Regions from separate parts of the Bradyrhizobium sp. A11 genome, predicted to be linked through region 2. Evidence: predicted binding sites of a transcription regulator. Region 2 holds the regulator's gene; the other holds the start of a gene.
What was found. The regulator LexA, encoded in region 2, represses DNA repair genes until DNA is damaged. The targets are predictions, from matches to a motif close to TGTTCNNNNTGTGTTCNG.
Positions count from the first base shown of each region.

Region 1: a site for LexA is predicted at 2,069-2,086, ahead of WI560_RS00095 (YifB family Mg chelatase-like AAA ATPase). Genes of this name have one in related genera too.

Region 1 covers NZ_CP149509.1:14,723-24,860, forward strand. The annotation lists gene WI560_RS00090 (hypothetical protein) at 1-360, opposite strand, end outside; gene WI560_RS00095 (YifB family Mg chelatase-like AAA ATPase) at 471-2,009, opposite strand; gene WI560_RS00100 (PilZ domain-containing protein) at 2,238-2,483, shown strand; gene WI560_RS00105 (tetratricopeptide repeat protein) at 2,563-3,336, shown strand; gene WI560_RS00110 (CpaE family protein) at 3,397-4,686, opposite strand; gene WI560_RS00115 (CpaD family pilus assembly protein) at 4,683-5,414, opposite strand; gene WI560_RS00120 (type II and III secretion system protein family protein) at 5,479-6,996, opposite strand; gene cpaB (Flp pilus assembly protein CpaB) at 7,007-7,819, opposite strand; gene gshB (glutathione synthase) at 8,254-9,198, opposite strand; gene WI560_RS00135 (YraN family protein) at 9,209-9,610, opposite strand; gene rsmI (16S rRNA (cytidine(1402)-2'-O)-methyltransferase) at 9,597-10,138, opposite strand, start outside.
Region 2 covers NZ_CP149509.1:3,116,867-3,127,004, reverse strand. The annotation lists gene WI560_RS14400 (EAL domain-containing protein) at 1-1,438, shown strand, start outside; gene WI560_RS14395 (S41 family peptidase) at 1,545-2,882, opposite strand; gene WI560_RS14390 (alpha-hydroxy acid oxidase) at 3,201-4,334, shown strand; gene WI560_RS14385 (HAD family hydrolase) at 4,374-4,997, shown strand; gene WI560_RS14380 (hypothetical protein) at 5,162-5,368, shown strand; gene glp (gephyrin-like molybdotransferase Glp) at 5,577-6,788, shown strand; gene lexA (transcriptional repressor LexA) at 6,964-7,665, shown strand; gene WI560_RS14365 (hypothetical protein) at 7,823-7,969, shown strand; gene WI560_RS14360 (hypothetical protein) at 8,057-8,491, shown strand; gene WI560_RS14355 (ComEC/Rec2 family competence protein) at 8,499-10,138, opposite strand, start outside.

The DNA.
Region 1 (10,138 bases), 3.1 Mb from region 2:
CGCCGGCCCTTCGCTTGAGAGATAGATCACCTCGCCGCCATCGACGGGCTGAGCGGCGATCGAGACGAGGCGCGTCGAGGGATTGGCCTGACAGGTCTCCGGCTCGGACCCGAGGCCGTCGTCGACCAGTGCGAAGTCCGCGGCGTCGGAATCCTCGGTGACCTGAACCCGGACTGTGGCGCGCGTGGGATCTTCGGTGAAGGCGACATGCACGCCGGCGGTCCAGAACAGCGAGGTCAGCTCGACCGAGGTCTCGCCCACGGCGATGCAGGGATGCGAGACCGATCCGATCTCGGCCCGGGCAAACACCGCCGCCGCCAGCAGGGGAATAACGGAGGCCAGGATCTTGAAACGCAACATGACACTCTACTCGCCGGGCCCTCGGGGGAACTCGCAGCCGAAATCAGCGGGCCCTATGGTTTGCAGAGCGTAAAGGAAACTCGTTACCGCCGGGTTGACACGCGGTATCATCAAGCCATCTGCCGCACATCCTCCGCGAGTGCGCGATAGGACAGTGCTTCGGCAAGATGCAGCCGGCCGATCTTGTCGGCATGGTCGAGGTCGGCCAGCGTGCGCGCCACCCGCAGCACGCGGTGATAGCCGCGCGCCGACAGCCGCATGGTCTCGGCGGCGTCGCGCAACAGTTTGGCGCCTTGCGCATCCGGCTTGGCGATCTCCTCCAGCACCGAGGGGGGCGCCTCGGCGTTGGTGCGAACATGGGGCAGCCCTGCATCGGCATAGCGCGCCAGCTGGATGTCGCGCGCCGCTGCCACGCGCGCGGCGACCTCGGCGGAGCCCTCCGCCGGCGGCGGCAGGATCAGGTCCGCCGCGGTCACCGCCGGGACCTCGATGCGCAGATCGATGCGGTCCATCAGCGGGCCTGAGATGCGCGCCTGGTAATCGCCAGTGCAGCGGTCGATGCGGCCGCGCTTGCAGGCATAGCCGGGCTCGAACGCATTGCCGCACCGACATGGATTCATCGCCGCGACCAGCATGAAGCGGGCAGGGTAGGTGACGCGATGATTGGCGCGCGACACCGCGACCTCGCCGTTCTCCAGCGGCTGGCGCAGCGAATCCAGCACGCGCGGATCGAATTCGGGCAGCTCGTCGAGGAACAGCACGCCCTGATGCGCCAGCGAGATCTCGCCGGGCTTGGCGCGCATGCCGCCGCCGGTGAGCGCGGCCATGCTGGCGGAATGATGCGGCGAGCGGAACGGCCGCCGCGCCGTCAGCGCGCCGCCTTCGATCTCGCCGGCAACGGAGGCGATCATCGAGACCTCGAGCAGCTCGCCCGGGGACAGCGGCGGCAGGATCGAGGGCAGCCGTGCGGCCAGCATCGACTTGCCGGCGCCGGGCGCGCCGATCATGAGCAGATGATGTCCGCCGGCGGCCGCGATCTCCAGCGCCCGCTTGGCGCTTTCCTGACCCTTGATGTCGCGCAGGTCGAGCGTGGACGCCGCGGCTTCGTGCACCTTCGGCGAGGGCCGCGACAGCACCTGCGTGCCCTTGAAATGGTTGGCGATCTGGATCAGCGAGCTGGCTGCGATGATCTGGATGTCCGGGCTCGCCCAGGCCGCTTCGGAGCCGCATGCCGCCGGGCAGATCAGCCCCTCCTCGCGTGCATTGGCGCCGATCGCGGCGGGAAGGACGCCGGCCACCGGCGCGATCGAGCCGTCAAGGCCAAGCTCGCCGAGAACGGTGAAGCCGGTCAGCGCATCCGGCGGGATCGCCCCGATCGCCGCCATCAGGCCGAGCGCGATCGGCAGGTCGTAATGGCTGCCCTCCTTGGGCAGGTCGGCCGGCGCCAGATTGACGATGATCCGCCGCGCCGGCAGCGCCAGCCCCGAGGCGATCAGCGCCGAGCGCACCCGCTCGCGCGCCTCCGACACCGCCTTGTCCGGCAGGCCGACGATGGCGAAGGCCGGCAGGCCGGGGGCGACCTGGACCTGCACGTCGACCGCGCGGGCCTCGATCCCCTCAAAGGCGACGGTGGAAACCCGCTGCACCATGCTCAAACCAGCCTGCCCCTTTCGTGCAATTAGGGGTAGCAGAGCGCCGCTCTTTACGCAAGAACAATACAGGAACATCCCGCGGGCGCGGACAAGCCCTAATCGATCGTAAACGCCAGTTCGAGACTACGCTTCGAATGCGAGCTTCTGCCCTCAGCACATTCCAACGAATGTCCGCTACTCCTGGGGCTGCGGGATGGGCCGTGGTCTAACGGGTGAACAATTCAAATGCTTGCAAATCGCCGCAGAAGCGAACGTCGGGTGTGCAGCCGCCTCGCCAAGATCCATTTTGGCGCGGGCTCGCTGCCGCGGGACTGCACGATCACCGATATTTCGGATGGTGGCGTGAAAGTGGTGGCGGAGTTTCTGGAAGTGCCGCCGCAATTCACCATCATCTTTGCGCCGGATTATTCCCGGCAATGCCGTCTGCGCTGGCGCATCGGCTGCGAATTCGGCGCTGAATTCGTCGACTGAGAGGCGGGGGCCCGCGTCCTTAACGGGACTTTAGCGTTAATCGGTAAGCATCTCTGATCGGTTGCCGAGTGATCAGAGTATGTCCAAGCGTTCGTCTCTCGCCTTTCCGCCGGCGAGATTGCTGTCTCCCGCACTGCTGGTGCTCGTCCTCGGCGGCTGCCAGACCGCCGGCGTCGAGGATGTCACCGGCGCGCTCGGCATCAGGTCGGAAACGGCCGCCAAGGCCGATCCCAAGCCGGACATGGACGCCTTGCGCGCGCGTTACCGCGCCAAGCCCGGCGATCCCGCAATGGCGATCGAATACGGCAAGGCACTGCGCGAGACCGGCCAGCGCGCCCAGGCGGTCGCGGTGCTGGAGCAGGCGGTGCTCGCCCATCCCAGCAACAAGGCGCTGCTCGCCGGCTATGGCCGCGCGCTCGCCGACAGCGGCAATTTCCAGCAGGCCTTCGACGTCCTCAGCCGCGCGCATTCGCCCGAGGATCCCGACTGGCGCATCCTGTCGGCGCAAGGCGCGGCGCTCGATCAGCTCGGCCGCCACGAGGAGGCGCAGCAATATTACGCGAGCGCCCTGAAGATCGTGCCCGACGAGCCGCAGGTGCTGTCCAATCTCGGCCTGTCCTACATGCTCCAGAACAATCTGCCGCGGGCCGAACAGGTGCTCGGCCGCGCCCATCAGCGCAATCAGAACGATTCGCGGATTCGTGCCAACCTCGCGCTCGTGCTGGGATTGCAGGGCCGCCAGGCCGAGGCTGAAATCCTGGTCAAGGCAGATCTGCCGCCGGACCAGGCGGCGGCCAAAGTCACGGCGCTGCGGCAAATGCTGGCGAAGAAGCAGCAGCAGGCCGAGAAGTAACCCGCCAGCCGACTGCATTCCTGCTCGTCGCGTCCTCGCGAGGCGAAAACGCTATCTCGATCACGACGCCTTGCGGTGCGGAGCCGATGGGCGACCCGACCGGCCCTTCAGCTTCTTCAGCAGCGGCTCCAGCAGCGAGCGCTTCGGCTTCTTCACCTCGCCGCGACCGGCGAGGCGGTTCGCCATGGTCTGAAACAGCGCAGCGGTGCGGTGGTTCTTGGCGACTTCCGCGATCATCTGGCCGTTATTGGCCGCGGTCGAGAACAGCTTCGAATCGAACGGGATCACGGCGATCGGCTGGCTCTCCATGGTCTTGGCGAAGGCCTTGACGTCGATCTCCGCGCGCTTGTGCATGCCGACCTGGTTGATGCAGTACAGCGGCGGCCGGTCGTTCGGTCGTGCCGCCTTCAGCACGGTCAGCATGTTCTTGGTGTTGCGCAAATTGGCGAGATCGGGCTCGGCGACGATCACGATGTCGTCGGCGTTCACCAGCGCGCGACGCGTCCAGCCGGACCATTGATGGGGAACGTCGAGCACGATGCAGGGCGTGGTCATGCGCAGCGTGTCGAACACGGCATCGAATGCTTCGGCGCCGAAATCGTAGACGCGGTCGAGAGAGGCAGGCGCAGCGAGCAGGCTGAGGCGCTCGGTGCATTTGGCGAGCAGGCGCTCCATCAGCGCCGTGTCCGGGCGGTCCTGCGACAGCACCGCGTTGGCGATGCCCTGGACCGGATCCTGGTTGTAGTCGAGGCTCGCAGTGCCGAAGGCGAGGTCGAGGTCGATCACGACCGAATCGAGCGAAAGGTCGCGGGCGATGGTCCAGGCCACGTTGTGCGCGACGGTGGAGGCGCCGACGCCGCCCTTGGCGCCGACCACTGCGATGACGCGGCCGGTGATGATAGCCTCGGAGGCCGAGAACAGGCTGCAGATCGAGCGGACGACGTCGAGGGTCTCGACCGGTCCGATTACATAATCGTTGACGCCGCGGCGTACCAACTCGCGATAGGGCGCCGTGTCGTTGGGATTGCCGATCACGACCACGCGGGTGCCTGGGTCGCAGACGCCGGCGAGGTCGTCCAATCCCTCGAGGATGTCGCGCGTGCCGTCGGATTCGATCACGATCACGTTCGGCGTCGGCATCGATTCATAGACTTCGATCGCCGCGGCAAGGCCGCCGTCCTTGGCGGTGAGGTGCGCCTTGGCGAGCCGGCGGTCCTGCCCCGCCGCGGTCACCGCTTGGAGCGTCTGCTCGGTCTCGCAAAAGGCCTGCACGGAGATGCGAGGAACCGGCGCAATGTGTTCCTCGGGGTGCCCTAGGTCGTCCGAATCTTCGTCGTGGAGCCGTGTCATTTGCCGGTATCGCTGAGCTTGGCCTTGTCGGCGTCGGGATTGGGTGTCGAAACCGCGGTGCCCTTGCGATAGCGCTCGAAGGCGATGTCGCGCCGCGCGGTGTAGGCCGGCGTCTCGGATCGCGGCTGCTCGAGGTCGGCGGGATTGTCGATCATCGCCGCGAGGTTGCGCTGGCTGGCGCAGCCTAGATTGAAATAGGGCCGGTTCTCGTTGTAGCCGGGATCGAGGATGGAGGGACCGATGTCTTCCGGCCACAGACCGCAGGGACCCGCGACCGCGGTGATCTTCGAGTAGCTGAGGCGGATGGTGGGCAGCAGCCCGGGGTCTTCAGGGCGATAAGGATGCTGCACGATGGCGCGCGCCGGCACGCCGCCGGATGTGAGCACCGAGCGGATCTCACGATAGGTCGCGGCCGCCGCGCGTGAATTTGCGCTGTCAACGGGGACGTCGACGACGACGGAGCCGGTGCCTTCGCGCATCCAGTCCCGCGCAATGCCGGCGACATCCGAATGCTGCGCGGCCGACAGGCCGCCGCGCGCCGTGCCGACGAAGATCACGATCGACTTCCTGCCCTCCTGCACCGCGATCGGATGACGCTGGCGGTAGTCGGTCGGTACCGTCTGAGTGATGTCGCCGCTGGTGTTGCAGGCGCCGAGCATGACGGACAGCCCGGTCAATGCCAGCGCGATCCCAAAGCTGCGACGTCGATCGGCAGATGTTGTCGTCATCGCCCGGTCCCCTCTTGCACCGTTCCTTGCCCCATTCCTTGCCGCGGTCCCCAAACCGTTCGCCTCAGTCGATGATGAAGCCGAAATCGCCGGGTGCGCCGTTGATCGGATCGACGCGCCGCGTGGTGCCATAGAGCCGGTTCATGCGGCCGAGCAGCGCCGTCTGCGCATCGGAGGCCGGCGCGAAGCCGTCGTCAGGCCGCGACAATTCCTTCTGCGCGACCGCGCGCACCACATAGGGCGTCACGATCACCATCAGCTCGGTCTCGTTGTTGACGAAGTCCTGGCTGCGGAACAGCGCGCCGATGATCGGCACCTGGTCGACGCCGGGCAGGCCGTTGATCGCCTGCTTGGTCTGCTGCTGGATAAGGCCGGCCATCGCCATCGAGCCGCCCGAGGGAATCTCGAGCGTGGTCTCGGCGCGGCGGGTCTGGATCGAGGGAATGGTGATCGAGTTGCTCGAGGTCGAGGACACCGCCTGCGTCAACGTGATCGAGTTGGTGTTGGACAGCTCCGACACCTCGGTCATCACGCGCAGGCTGATGCGGCCTTCGCTGAGCACGACCGGTGTGAAGTTCAGGGAGATGCCGAACTTCTTGTAGGTGACCTGGGTGGTACAGACGTGGGTGACCGGGTCGCAGGAATAGCCTGCGGGGATCGGGAATTCGCCGCCGGCGATGAAGGTGGCGGATTCGCCCGAGATCGCGGTCAGGCTCGGTTCGGCGAGCGTCCGCATCACACCGGCGCTTTCCATCGCGCGCATGGTGGCGCTGACCGTGGCGACGCCCTTGGCGAGACCGGCGACGCCGAGCCCGTTGCTACCGACGATCGGTCCGCCCGAGACCGAGAACGGGTTGGAATTGTTGAAATTCACCACGGCCGTGCCGGCATTCAGGCTGGCGCTGAGATCGACGCCGAGCTGCTTGACGATGTCGCGGCGCACTTCGCCAACGACGACCTTGAGCATCACCTGGTCGCGGCCGCGCACGACGATGTTGTTGACGACCTTGTCCGATCCGCCGACCAGTTTTGCGGCGACGTCGCCGGCCTGCTGCGCCTCGACCGGGCTCGACACCGATCCGGTCAACATCACGCTGTCGCCAACGCCTTCGATCTGCACGCCCGGCAGCGACTGGCGCAGGGCCGTGCGCATGCCGTTGAGATCGCGCTTGACCGCGATGTCATAGGAGGCGACCTGCTGGCCGTCGGCGGCGAAGAAGACGACGTTGGTCTGGCCGACCTGACCACCGATGATATAGGCACGCTGGGCCGAGCGAATCACCGCATTGGCGATCTTGGGATCGGCCACCAGCACGTCCTTGACCTCGCGGGGCAGGTCGATGACGACGGATTTGCCGATGCCGAGCGAGAGAAAGCGCGTCCGCGCCGGCGCGACCGTCGCGACCGGCGACACACCGAGATCCGGCGCCTGGATCGGCGCCTGGTCGCCGACCGGCGCGTCGGCGGCGTCGACGCAACCGGGCGCTGCGAGCAGCCCCAGCATCAGCATCGTCCCCGCAAAGAACGAGCGCGCGCGCTTCCCCCGAATGCGCAGGCCCATCCGATCATCCCCGTAATTCATCATGTCCCCATCACTTCTGTGACGTCAGTTGCCGCGTCTGCACGCCGTAGCGGATGACGTCGATGCCTGCGGAGCGCTTTGCCCCCTGGTCCTCGACGGTGACTTCCGTCGCGTTGGCATCGACGATGCTTCGCAGCGCAAGCTGGAGCGTGCCGCCCTGGCGCGCGGCCGAAAGCGTGGCGACCTGGTCGGGCTTGAGCTCGAGCGTGACGGTCTTGCCGACAACGGCGGTCTGACCGTCCTTTTCCTTCGGCGCCTGATCGATCGCGAGCACGCGGATGTTGGTCAGGATGACTTCGGACACGATGAGGTCGTTGCCGGCGGTCGGGCCGTTGGTATCGGGATTCTTCAGGCGACGGGTCAGGACGATGTCGACGCGGTCGTTCGGCAGGATGAAGCCGCCGGCGCCGGTCTCGGCGGAGATCTCGGTCGAAACGGCGCGCATGCCGGACGGCAGGATCGCGGCCATGAAGCCGGAGCCTTCGGCCCTGACCAGCTTCTGCTCGCGGATCGGCTCGCCCTGCATCAGGGGGACGCGCGCGATCGAGCCGGCGATCTGGCTCTGCGCCTCGGGCCTGCTGTCACGGCGGATGAAGGCGCTGCTCGCGGTCGCCGCCGGCCAGGTCTGCCATTGCAGATCCTCGGGCTTGAGCGCCTGGCCGAGCTGGATGTCGTTCTTGGCGATGAGGACTTCGACCGTCGGCAGCTTCTCGACGACGGCCTCAACGGGCGCGGGGACATTCTGATAGCCGCTCGCCAGATACGCAGCGACGCCGCCGGCGGCCAGCGCGATGACGAGAACGACAATGCGTGCGGTGTTCATACGCTTTACTCATACGCGGGGCACTCGAACCGCACCTGGCGGGTTCCCCCGTGTCGATGAGTAGGGAGTAAAAGTATAAGGGGTGTTGCGAGGCCGAGCGCGCTGACCGGCAGCGATGCTGGTTTTCGGCAGATGGTGAACGCGGCGTTATTGGGTCGGCCAGCGGCCCCGTAGTTTCACGCAGAGCGCGCTCGTGCGTTGGCCCGATGCGGAGGGCGTCATGGTGAATGGGTGGTTAGTGATGAGCGGTCTCGCCCCGCTCCGAACTGCTGCTCCGTCATCCTGAGGTGCGAGTGGCGCGATGCAGCGCATCGCGCCGGGAGCCTCGAAGGATGTACGGCCCCATGCAGCCGGGCCGTCGCCCTTCGAGGGCCGCTGAAGAAGCGGCCGCCTCAGGGTGACGGCGATGGATAAACGTGCGCTTCGCGAGAGCTCTACTTCTTCCGCTTCTCTTCGATCACGTCCCAGATCTTCGCGGCCACATCAGGACCGCCGAGCCGCGCGATGGCGCGGATGCCGGTGGGCGAGGTCACGTTGATCTCGGTGAGGTTGCCGTTGATGACGTCGATGCCGACGAACAACAGCCCGCGCTCGCGCAAGGCCGGGCCGAGGGTGGCGCAGATCTCGCGCTCGCGCGGAGTGAGCTCGGTCTCCTGCGCCGCGCCGCCGCGCACCATGTTGGAGCGGAGGTCGTCGGCGGCCGGCACGCGGTTCACCGCGCCGGCGAACTCGCCGTTGACCAGGATGATGCGCTTGTCGCCGTGCCTCACCTCCGGGATGAACTGCTGGATCACCCACGGCTCCCTGAACGTCACGGAGAACATGTCGAACAGCGACCCGAAATTCATGTCCTGCGGCATCACACGGAACACCGCCGCGCCGCCATGGCCGTGCAGCGGCTTCATCACGACGGCACCATGCTTGTCGCGAAACGCGTTGATCTCATCGACGTCGCGCGAGATCAGCGTCGGCGGCATCAGCTGCGGAAAGTTCATCACGAACAGCTTTTCCGGTGCGTTGCGGACCGAGGCGGGATCGTTGACCACCAGGGTCTTCGGATGGATGCGCTCGAGAAGATGCGTCGAGGTGATGTAGGCGAGGTCGAACGGCGGATCCTGGCGCAGCAGCACCACGTCGAAGCCGTTCAGCGCCTCGCGCCTGGGCTCCCCGAGCGTGAAGTGGTTGCCGGGCTCGTCGCGCACGGTCAGGAGGTGAACGGGGGCCACGATCTCCTCGCCGACCATCGAGAGCTTGTCGGGCGTGTAATAGGACAGCCCATGGCCGCGCTTCTGCGCCTCCAGCAGCAGCGCGAAGGTGGAATCGCCCTTGATGTTGATTCGGGCGATGGGGTCCATCTGGACGGCGACGTTCAGTTTCATGGTCTGCCTTTCAGGTCGAGGCGTCGAATGCCGCCAACACATGGCGCGGAAGTGAGCGCGGCGCAATCAGCATGGCGTCGAATCGCAATTCGAATTCGGCATGCTCGGGATGCGCGACGAGCCAGCCTTGCGCGGCATCGATGATGCGCTGCTGCTGGCGCGGCGTCACGGCAAAGGCGGCATCGTCCAGCGTCGCGCGCGCCTTGACCTCGACGAACGCGATCAGGTTGCGGCGGCGCGCCACGATGTCGATCTCGCCATGCGCCGTGCGGTAGCGCTTGGCCAGGATGCGATAGCCCTTGGCCATGAGAAAGGCGGCAGCGCGGCTTTCCGCGGAGATGCCGGTGTGGAACGCGGCGACGCGTTCGGGCGAGGCGACCTTTGGTTCCCTGGGGATCTCAGTCTTCGCCATCGCCGCCCCGCGAATGCTTGTGCAGAGTCTTGGCGAGCTCGAGCGCGCGGGCATAGACCTCGCGGCGCGGCCGGCCCGAGAGCGCGACGGCATGCGCCACGGCATCCTTGACGCTGTGCGCGGCCAGCTGCTCGCGCAGGAGACCATCGAGCGCATCCATCGTCAGGACCTCGGCATCCGCGGGCGGCGGGCCGATCACCAGGACGAACTCGCCGCGCGTCTCCGGCGCGTCCGCCTGCCGCGCCAGCTCGGCGAGGGGGGCGCGTCTGACCTCCTCGTGCAGCTTGGTCAGCTCGCGGCAGACTGCGGCGTCCCGCTCACCCATGATCTCGGCGAGATCGGTCAAGGTCGCCTGCATCCGGTTTCCGGACTCGAACATCACCAGCGTCGCGTCGATGCGCGCGAGCTCGGCCAGGCGGGCGCGGCGCGCGGCGGACTTCGCCGGCAGGAACCCCTCGAAGAAGAAGCGGTCGGTCGGCAGCGCCGCCACCGACAGCGCGGCGAGGACGGAGGACGGGCCCGGCAGCG
Region 2 (10,138 bases):
CCGCTCCATCCACATCCTCAACGAGCCGCTCGCGGACGGCGGCTGGGTGGCGACCCATGAGGACGTCACCGAGCGCCGCCGCATCGAGGAGCGCATCACCCACCTCGCCCTTTACGACGCACTGACCGATCTGCCCAACCGCGCCATGTTCCACGAGCATCTGCGCAACGAGCTGGCCGCGGCCGGCAATGGCGAAGAGATCGCGGTGCACTATATCGACATCGACGAGTTCAAGGGCGTCAATGACGCACTCGGCCACCTCGTCGGCGACGAATTGTTGAAATCGGTTGCCGCAAGCCTGCGCCGCTGTGCGGGCCCGGCGGATTTCGTGGCGCGGCTCGGCGGCGACGAATTCGCCGTGGTCCAGAGCGCGGTGACGTCACGAGACCAGGTCGACGAGCTCGTCGCGCGGGTGTTCGCGGCCATCCGCACGCCGTTCGACTGCATGGGCCATCATCTCACCACCGACGCCAGCATCGGCATCGCGCTCGCGCCGGAACACGGCACGGTGCTCGACCAGATCCTCAAGAACGCGGACATGGCGATGTACGCCGCCAAGTCCGCCGGACGCCGCACCTATCGGTTCTTCGAGCCGGAGATGGATGCCAAGGTGCGCGAGCGCCGGCAGCTCGAAGGCGACCTGCGCCACGCCATCGCCCAAGGAGGCCTCGAAGGAGGCCTCGAAGTCTATTACCAGCCCTGCCTCAGTCTGAAGGACGACCGCATCACCGGCTGCGAGGCCCTGGTGCGCTGGCGCCATCCCGAGCGCGGCATGGTCTCGCCGGCGGAGTTCATCCCGATCGCCGAAGATACCGGCCTGATCAACGAGATCGGCGAATGGGTGCTGGCGACCGCCTGCCGGGACGCCGTGAGCTGGCCCGACGACATCCGCCTCGCGGTCAACGTCTCGCCGGTGCAATTCAAGAGCGGCACCCTGGCCCTGAAGATCATGGCGGCGCTCGCCGCCTCGAACCTGCCGGCAAGCCGGCTCGAGCTCGAGATCACCGAGGCAGTGCTGATCCGCGACGACGATGCCGCGCTCGCGATCCTGCACCAGCTCCGCGCCATCGGCGTCCGCATCGCGCTCGACGATTTCGGCACCGGTTACTCGTCGCTGAGCTACCTGCACCGCTTCCCGTTCGACAAGATCAAGATCGACCGCTGCTTCGTCGACGACATCGCCGGTCCCGACGGCTCCGCCAGCATCGTCCAGGCCGTCGTCAACCTGGCGGCCGCGCGCCGCATGACCACCACGGCCGAGGGCGTCGAGACCGAGGAGCAGCAGCGCCTGCTGCGTGCGCTCGGCTGCTCCGAGATGCAGGGCTATCTGTTCAGCGCCGCAAAGCCGGCCGACAAGATGCTGGAGCTGTTCGCGCTGCATCGCAGCCGGCTGGCCCAGCGCGAAGGCCGCAGCGGCCGCCGCCGCGAGGCGGGTTAGTGCCGATGCAGCCCGGCGGGCTGCCGATCACCGAGATCGCCCCAAACGAAAACGCCCGGACGTGCGGATGCACTCCCGGGCGATTTCGTTTGTCGCTTCACAAGGACTAGTTCGGCACCGCGCCCTTCGATGCCCGTTTCGCCGCAACGGCGTTCGCCGTGACGCCGTGCAGGAAGTCGTAGGCCGCGTGCAGCGCCTTGTCGTCCTTCTCTTCCGGCGGAACGTAAGACTGTGACCCCGTCTGCTCGCCACCCTCGCCGGCCGACAGATGTCCGCGCATCTGGGACTCCGCCATGGTGTCCATGCGGCCCTTCAGCTCCGGCGGCACGTCCTGCAGGATCTCGATGTCGGGGGCGATGCCCTGGGCCTGGATCGAGCGGCCCGACGGCGTGTAATAGCGCGCCGTGGTCAGCGCCAGCGCGCCGTTGCCGGACCCGAGCGGAATGATGGTCTGCACCGAGCCCTTTCCGAACGAGCGCGTGCCGATGATCGTGGCGCGCTTGTGGTCATGCAGGGCGCCGGCCACGATCTCCGAGGCCGAGGCCGAGCCGCCATTGACCAAGACCACCAGCGGCTTGCCCTTGGTGAGGTCGCCGCCATGGGCGGTGAAGCGCTGCGTCTCCTCCGGACTGCGGCCACGGGTCGAAACGACCTCGCCGCGTTGCAGGAACGCGCTCGACACCGACACCGCCTGATCGAGCAGACCGCCCGGATTGTTGCGCAGGTCCACGACGTAGCCGGTGAGCTTCTCCGGCGACACCTGCTTGGAGATCGAGGCGATCGCCTTCTTCAGGCCGTCGGTGGTCTGCTCGTTGAACGAGGTGATGCGGATATAACCGATGTCGCCGTTCTCGACCCGGAAGCGCACCGGGCGCACATGGATGATCTCGCGCGTGATCGCCACTTCGAGCGGCGCGTCTGCGCCCTTGCGCAGGATGGTGAGCTTGGTCTTGGTGTCGACCGGGCCCTTCATCTTGTTGACGGCCTGCTCGAGCGTCATGCCCTGCACGGCCTCGCCGTCGATCTTGCTGATGAGGTCACCCGACATCAGGCCGGCCTTCGAGGCGGGCGTATCGTCGATCGGCGAGACCACCTTGACGAGGCCGTCCTCCATCGTGACCTCGATGCCGAGGCCGCCGAACTCGCCGGAGGTGGTCTCCTGCATCTCGGTCCAGGCCTTGGCATTCATGTAGCGCGAATGCGGATCGAGCGAGGTCACCATGCCGGTGATTGCGCCCTCGATCAGTTTGGCATTGTCGGGCTTCTCGACATAGCTCGCCTTCACGCGCTCGAACACCGTGCCGAACAAATTGAGCTGGGAATAGGCGTCGTCCGCGCTCGCCGCCGCCCGTGCCGCCCAGACACCGCCGTGCGGACTGGCCACAAGAAGGGTGAGACACGCTCCGGTGAGCGCGCCCAGAGGGAACAGCAGGGATTTCCGCATGGATGGGCTTGCCTTCTTGCTTTGGCGGTTCTTTGAGCTCGTCTCGTGAGACATGGGAGACGCCATGCAATTGGCGATCCAGCTCGCTTCTCACAATACCAATCTGGTTTCTTCAAGGCCGGGATACCACGCCGACGGGTACGCCGCAGAAATCGCTTCGCCCGGACCTAAACTTTTGGCAACGTTGCAGGACTGGCCTACCTGCAAGCGGAATCGTAGGCCGGTCCGCGCCTCGCAGCCATGCAAATCTAGGATAGTTTTGCAGGGCTGGACGGGTTAGGCGATGAGACAAGGGTTCAAATTCTCGGGAGGATAACAATGAACGAAGCACCCGGCATCCGGGCGGAACGGAACGTCGAACTCGGCGCCAGCGACGAGCCGTTCCAGAACCTGCACGAATTCATCCGGAAAGCGCGGGCCAACCTCAACCAGAACGCCTGGGACTACATCGTCGGCGCCGCCGAGACCGAGACCACGATGCGCCGCAACCGCATGGCGCTGGACGAGATCGCTTTTCGCCCCCGGGTGCTGCGCGACGTCCGCAAGGTGGATGGCTCGGTTCAGCAATTCGGCCGCAGGATGCGTCTTCCGGTGGTGCTCGCGCCCGTCGGTGCGCTCGAAATCTTCGATCCGGATGGTGCGGCGAGCGTCGCGCGCGGTGCCGGCAGCTTCGGTGCGGCGCACATGCTGAGCTCGGTGTCCGAGCCCGGCCTGGAGAAGACCGCCGAGGCGGCGCCCGACGCGCTCCGGCTCTACCAGCTCTATGTCCGCGGCGACGATGCTTTCGTCGCCGATGTCGTCAGCCGGAGCGAGAAGAACGGCTACGCCGCGTTCTGCCTGACCGTCGACACCGCCCATTACAGCCGTCGCGAACGTGACATCGCCAAGCGCTATGTTCGCGAAAGCCGCCTGCGCGCCACCGGTGGCGATTACCAGAAGGGTCTGGAGTGGCGGACCGTGAAGATGATCAAGGACAGGTACAAGATCCCGCTGATCCTGAAGGGCATCGCCACCGCCGAGGACGCCCTGATCGCGGTCGATCACGGCGTCGAATGGATCTACGTCTCCAACCATGGCGGCCGCCAGCTCGACCATGGCCGCGGTGCCATGCATGTGCTGCCCGAGATCGTCGAGGCCGTGAAGGGCCGCGCCAAGATCATGGTCGACGGCGGCATCTGTCGCGGCACCGACATCGTCAAGGCGATTGCGGCAGGCGCAGATCTCGTCGGCATCGGCCGGCTGCAATGCTGGGCGCTGGCGGCCTCAGGCGAAGCCGGCATCACGCGGATGCTGGAGCTGTTGGAGGACGAGGTGCTGCGCTGCCTCGGCCTGTTGGGTGCCACCTCGTTTGCCGAGATCGACAAATCCTGCCTGCATCCGGCGACCGCCACCAACGCGCCGAGCGTGTTCAGCGCGTTCCCGCTGTTCGACCACGAGCCTTATCGTTACTGACCTGCGGATTCCTGCCGACCCTGAGGTGAAAAGGACGCAATGACATCGCTCTCTCCCGGCAGCGCGGATGCGCTTCTGTTCGATCTCGGGCGCGTGGTGCTCGACATCGACTTCTCCAAGGCGATCGCCTGCTGGGCGGGGCACGCCGGCTGCCAGCCCGAAAGCATCGTCGCGCGCTATGTGCGCGACGAGGCCTACCGGCTGCACGAGGTCGGCAAGATCAGCGACGCGGACTATTTCGCCTCGTTACGCGCTTCACTGGGCATCGGCATCTCGGACGCCCAGTTCCTGGAGGGCTGGAACGCGATCTTCGCCGGCGAGATGCCTGAGATCGCCGAGCTGTTGCCGCGTGCGGCAAAGCAGATGCCGCTCTACGCCTTCTCCAACACCAATCGGCCGCATGTTGATTATTTCTCGAAGGAATATGCCGATCTGCTCGGCCATTTCCGCGAGTTGTACCTGTCATCCAGCATCGGCCTGCGCAAACCGGACGCAGACGCTTTCGACCATGTCGTCGCGGCGATCGGCGTGCCGGCCGAGCGCATCGTGTTCTTCGACGATCTCGAAGAGAACATCGAGGGCGCGCGGGCGCGCGGATTGACGGCGGTGCACGTGACATCGCCGCGCGACGTCGGGAACGCATTGAAGGCGTTGGGCATTTGATCCCGGCCCCTGATCAGAAGGAGCCCACTGCAAACCGCGTCCGGAACTAAACAAAATCTGTGGAACCCGCCCCCTTTGTGCATTTTTATACAGAGTTCCCGGAACGGAATACCACCCTTCGGACTCATGAGTCCGTTGGGACTTCTACATTGGGACTGATCGACGTGCTGGGCAAAACCTACCTCACCAAGCAAGCCTCTCTGTTGCTTGAGTTCGCCAGAACCACCTCGGATTCCGAGCTTTCCGCCAAGCTGATCAGCAAGGCTGCGGACCTGAAATCGCAGGCCGATCCGCTCCCCGACAAGGACCAAGGCCCCAAACCTCCCGACGTCGCATGGGACATCAGCCCGGACGATCCCACGGCACCTTGAACACATGAGCGGGGCGCGCTGGCCAGCTCAGTGTTGGCCAGGGTCATGCCGGCCGTTTCGCCTTTAGAATCACGTGTGCGAACTTGCACTTGCTCGATCTCGGAGAGCACGCAGGATAGATCATCCTGCGTGCTGCTTTGCCTCGCGTCTGCAGTCAGCTAGAACTCTCGCCGCCCCATTGAACGATGTGCGAGCAGGAGTTTCGCCCGTGGCCCTGATGCCGGTTTCCGACGCCCTTGCTGCGGTGCTGGCAGGTGCAGAGCCGCTGCCTGAACAGATGGTTTCGCTCGACGAGGCCTATCACCGCGTGCTCGCGCATGACGTCGCGGCGCGCCGCACGCAGCCGCCGCAGGCGATGTCGGCGATGGACGGCTACGCCGTGCGCGCGGCCGATGCGGCAACGGTCGATTCCCGGCTGACGGTGATCGGCGAGATCGCAGCCGGCCGTCCTTTCACGAGAGCGGTTGGCGCCGGCGAAGCCGTGCGGATCTTCACCGGCGGCGTCATCCCGGACGGAGCGGACGCGGTCGTGATCCAGGAGGACACTGTCGCGGACGGCAACAGCGTCACCATCAAGGAAGCCGCGATCGCCGGACGGCACGTCCGCCCGGCCGGCGTCGATTTCCGCGAGGGTGACGTGCTCCTGCGCAAGGGAACCCGCCTGACGGAGCGCGATCTCGCGCTTGCAGCGGCGATGAATCATCCCGACCTCGCGGTATGCAGCCGTCCCAAGGTTGCGATCCTCGCCACCGGCGACGAGCTGGTGAGGCCGGGCACCACGCCCGGGCACGGCCAGATCGTCTATTCCAACGGCTACGCCCTGCACGCGCTCGCCCGCAGCGAGGGCGCCGAGACCATCGACCTCGGTGTCGCCGCCGACACGCTGCAGGCCACCTCCGCCGGTATCCGCCGCGCCCGCGAGTGCGGTGCTGACATCCTGATCACGACCGGCGGCGCATCGGTCGGCGACCATGATCTGGTCCAGCAGGCGCTGCGGGGCGAAGGCATCTCGATGGCGTTCTGGAAGATCGCGATCCGGCCCGGCAAGCCGATGATGCACGGACGGCTCGGAGCGATGCGCGTGATCGGCCTGCCCGGCAATCCCGTGTCGTCCTACGTGTGCGCATTCCTGTTCATGGTGCCGTTGATTCGCGCCTTGTCGGGCCGTTCAGTGATTCATCATCGCCGCGAGCGCGCCGTGCTGGGCAAGGATCTCGGCGCCAACGACCAGCGCGAGGATTATCTGCGCGCGCGCCTGGAACTGCGCGACGATGGTGCGCAAGTCGCCGTTCCCGTCAGCCATCAGGATTCCTCTCTGCTTGCGAATCTTGCTGCGGCACAGGTACTTCTCGTGCGCGCACCGTTCGCGCCGAAGGCCGAGGCGGGCAGCCCTTGCGAGGTGCTGCGTCTCCCCGTCTGAGTGCACGGCCACACGCATTCCGCGAGATCGCCGCCGTTCACGGTAAATTAAGCAGTTGCGGAACATGTATCGAACATATAGTGTCCGTTCATGATTTGTTTCGAGCATGTAGCGACTTATCGCTGAACTCATCGTCTCGGAATCGAACGACATCAACCGGGGGACTTTGGTCGAGATGTTAACTCGCAAACAATACGAGCTTCTGAGGTTCATCAGCGAACGTTTGAAGGAAAGCGGTGTGCCGCCCTCCTTCGACGAGATGAAGGATGCGCTCGACCTGCGCTCGAAGTCGGGCATCCACCGCCTGATCACCGCGCTCGAGGAGCGTGGCTTCATCCGCCGCCTGCCCAACCGCGCACGCGCCATCGAAGTGATCAAGCTGCCCGAGCTCCAGGCTGCCGCCGGCGCCCGGCGCGGCTTCACGCCGAGCGTCATCGAGGGCAATCTCGGCAAGGTTCGCACGAGCTCCAGCCCCTCCATGGACGAGGGTGAGCGGCCGGTGGCGGTGCCCGTGATGGGCCGTATCGCGGCCGGCACGCCGATCGAGGCGTTGCAGACCCGCAGCCACACCATCAGCGTGCCGCCCGACATGCTCGGCTCGGGCGAGCACTACGCGCTCGAAGTGCGCGGCGATTCCATGGTGGAAGCCGGCATCCTCGACGGCGACATGGCGCTGATCCAGCGCAACGAGAGCGCCGATACCGGCGACATCGTGGTGGCGCTGATCGACGACGAGGAGGCCACGCTCAAGCGCTTCCGCCGCCGCGGCGCCTCGATCGCACTCGAGCCGGCCAATGCCGCTTATGAGGTGCGCATCCTGCCGCCGAACCGCGTGAAGATTCAGGGCAAGCTGATCGGGCTTTACCGGAAGTACTGATACCGAGCATCAAGCGCCGGGCGCGCTTCGGCAATCGCATTTGAATTTTGCAGAGGTCGTCATGCCCGGGCTTGTCCCGGGCATCCACGTTCATTGTGCTGCGTGGAAGGCGTGGATGGCCGGGACAAGCCCGGCCATGACGCTGTGGAGGCGGCTGGTGACCATCGCCACACGCGATAGCCCTGCGCGTGCCGGCAGCGCCGATACGCCGGCCAAATGCAAGGATGCGATGTTTGTTCCTATCGAATCCGGGAAAGATAATGTGATCGCGCGCTGCGGACGCGAGCCGCAGATTTGCCCATAACCAAGCAGAGCGTTGCAGGCTTCCACTCTGATTGAGGCCTGCGCCTCGACGAGACGCGGGTCGCTATCTTCGCATGAGGAGCACCCGATGTGTGACTACAGCCTGCATGCCGTCGCAACGCGTCCCGCCGAAGTCGGCGAGACGATCGTCACGACAACCTTCCGCGGCACCTCGACGCGCGGCTTCGCCTCCGAAGCCGATCTCTCCGTTGCGGTCTGCCTGCTGCCGGGGACGGAGCTCGCCTTCGCCGACAACGTCCGTTACGACAACCGCTGGATCTGGACGCGCACCGTCAACTCCCGCGTCGGCAAGTTCGGCAAGATCGATCCGCACATTCCCGATCGCCATCACGACGCGATCGAATTTCCTGACGGCAAATACGTGCTGGTGACTCAGCTGGTCGAAGGCCAGCGCGCAACCGTGCTGCAGCTGCCGGTGACGCAGCCGGTCGGCGAGCGCGAGCACAAGCCTGAGATCATCGCCGACAGTCGGCCGCCGGTCACGCGCCTGCCGATCGGCTGATCAAAGCTCAGTCCTCGGCCTGAAGATCGGCCTCCGACGGCGTTGCGTCGCGGACGCGCGGAGCCGCCTTCGGCATGAGGGCTCCTTCGAAATCGCCCTCGCCGGCGACTGCCGGCGACCAGGGGCGGTTTGCACCTCTCGCCTTGACCGCCTCAACCGCAAATCCGTCGCCATGCCGTGTCAACGCCAGCGCGCCCTGGCGAGCGAGCCGCTGCCGATCCACCACCATCGCCGCGCAATCGGGCGGCGCGGGCCGCGACGTCACCACCAGCGCGGCGCGGCTGCAATCGTCCGCCAGCGCTTCGATGCGCGAGGCCAGCGCGACCAGGCGTCCATCGGCGAGCGGCGTCACGCAGCCGGCCTCGTCGCACGACACTCCCTCGGCCAACGTGCTGCTGGCGGCATCGCGCGGATCGGCGTCGGCCGCCAGCCATTCCTTCAGCAGGAAACTGTCCTTGCCCGCCCTGATCAGGTGCAGACGCCCGTCCCCGCCCCGCACCGCGACGCTGGCGCCGTCCCCGGCAATCAGGACATCAGGCTGCCGTGCCGATAGGCCCCAGGCGATGGACGCCAGCAGCACCACGGCACCGCACCAGCGCAAGGGCGTGCGCAACAGACCCATCAGGATGATGCCGAGGCTCGCGGCGATCAGCGGCGCGATGCCGAACGCCGGGATGCGGCCGACCGCGCCCGGCAATGCCGCGACCCAGCGCGAGACCGCGACCATCCAGTCGATGCCCAGGCCCATCAGCCACCAGAACACGCCATCGAGCCCGAACGGCGCTGCGAGCAATCCCAACAGCCCCGCTGGCATCACCAGCACTGAGACCACCGGCATCGCCCCGAGATTAGCGAGCACGCCATAGGGCGTGACGCGATGGAAGTGGAAGGCGGCATAGGGCGTGGTCGCAAGCCCCGCGATCAGCGAGGCCAGGAACAACATCGCGATCTCGCGGCCGCCCCACAGCGCGACGCGTGCGGTCGCCGAATGATCGGGCGCGGCCAGCAGGTTCGGCATGCCGATCTGCACCAGCGCCACCAGACCGAGCGTTGCCGCAAACGACATCTGGAAGCTCGGATGCACCAGTGCCTCCGGCGCGACCGCGAGCACGATCAGCGCCGCCACCGCCAGCGTGCGGAAGGTGATGGCGCGGCGGTCGACCATCACCGCGATCAGCACCACCGCCGTCATGAAGAACGATCGCTGCGTTGCGACCTCGGCACCCGAGAGCAGCAGATAGAACGCGGCGGCCACCAAAGCTGCGGCCGCCGACCATTTCTTGATGGCGAACCCGACGGTGAGGCCCGGGATCAACGCCAGCAGCGCGCGCACCGCGAAGAAAACGACGCCCGCGACCACCGCCATGTGATAGCCGGAGATGGAGAGAACGTGCCCGAGCCCCGAGATGAACATCGCGTCGTTGACGGGCGCGGAGATCGCATCGCGCCGCCCGGTGAGCAGCGCGGTCGCGATCGCGCGGTTGTCGCCCTCGAGCGTCGCGCGGATGCGCGCGTCGATCGCATCGCGCAGGCCTTGCATGAAGGCGGCGTAGCGCAGCCGCAGGCCGCCGGCGTCCGGCGGGGTCGAAGCCGTGATCGCGCCCATCACGAAGCCGGAGGCGCCGATGCCCTGAAAGAACATATCCC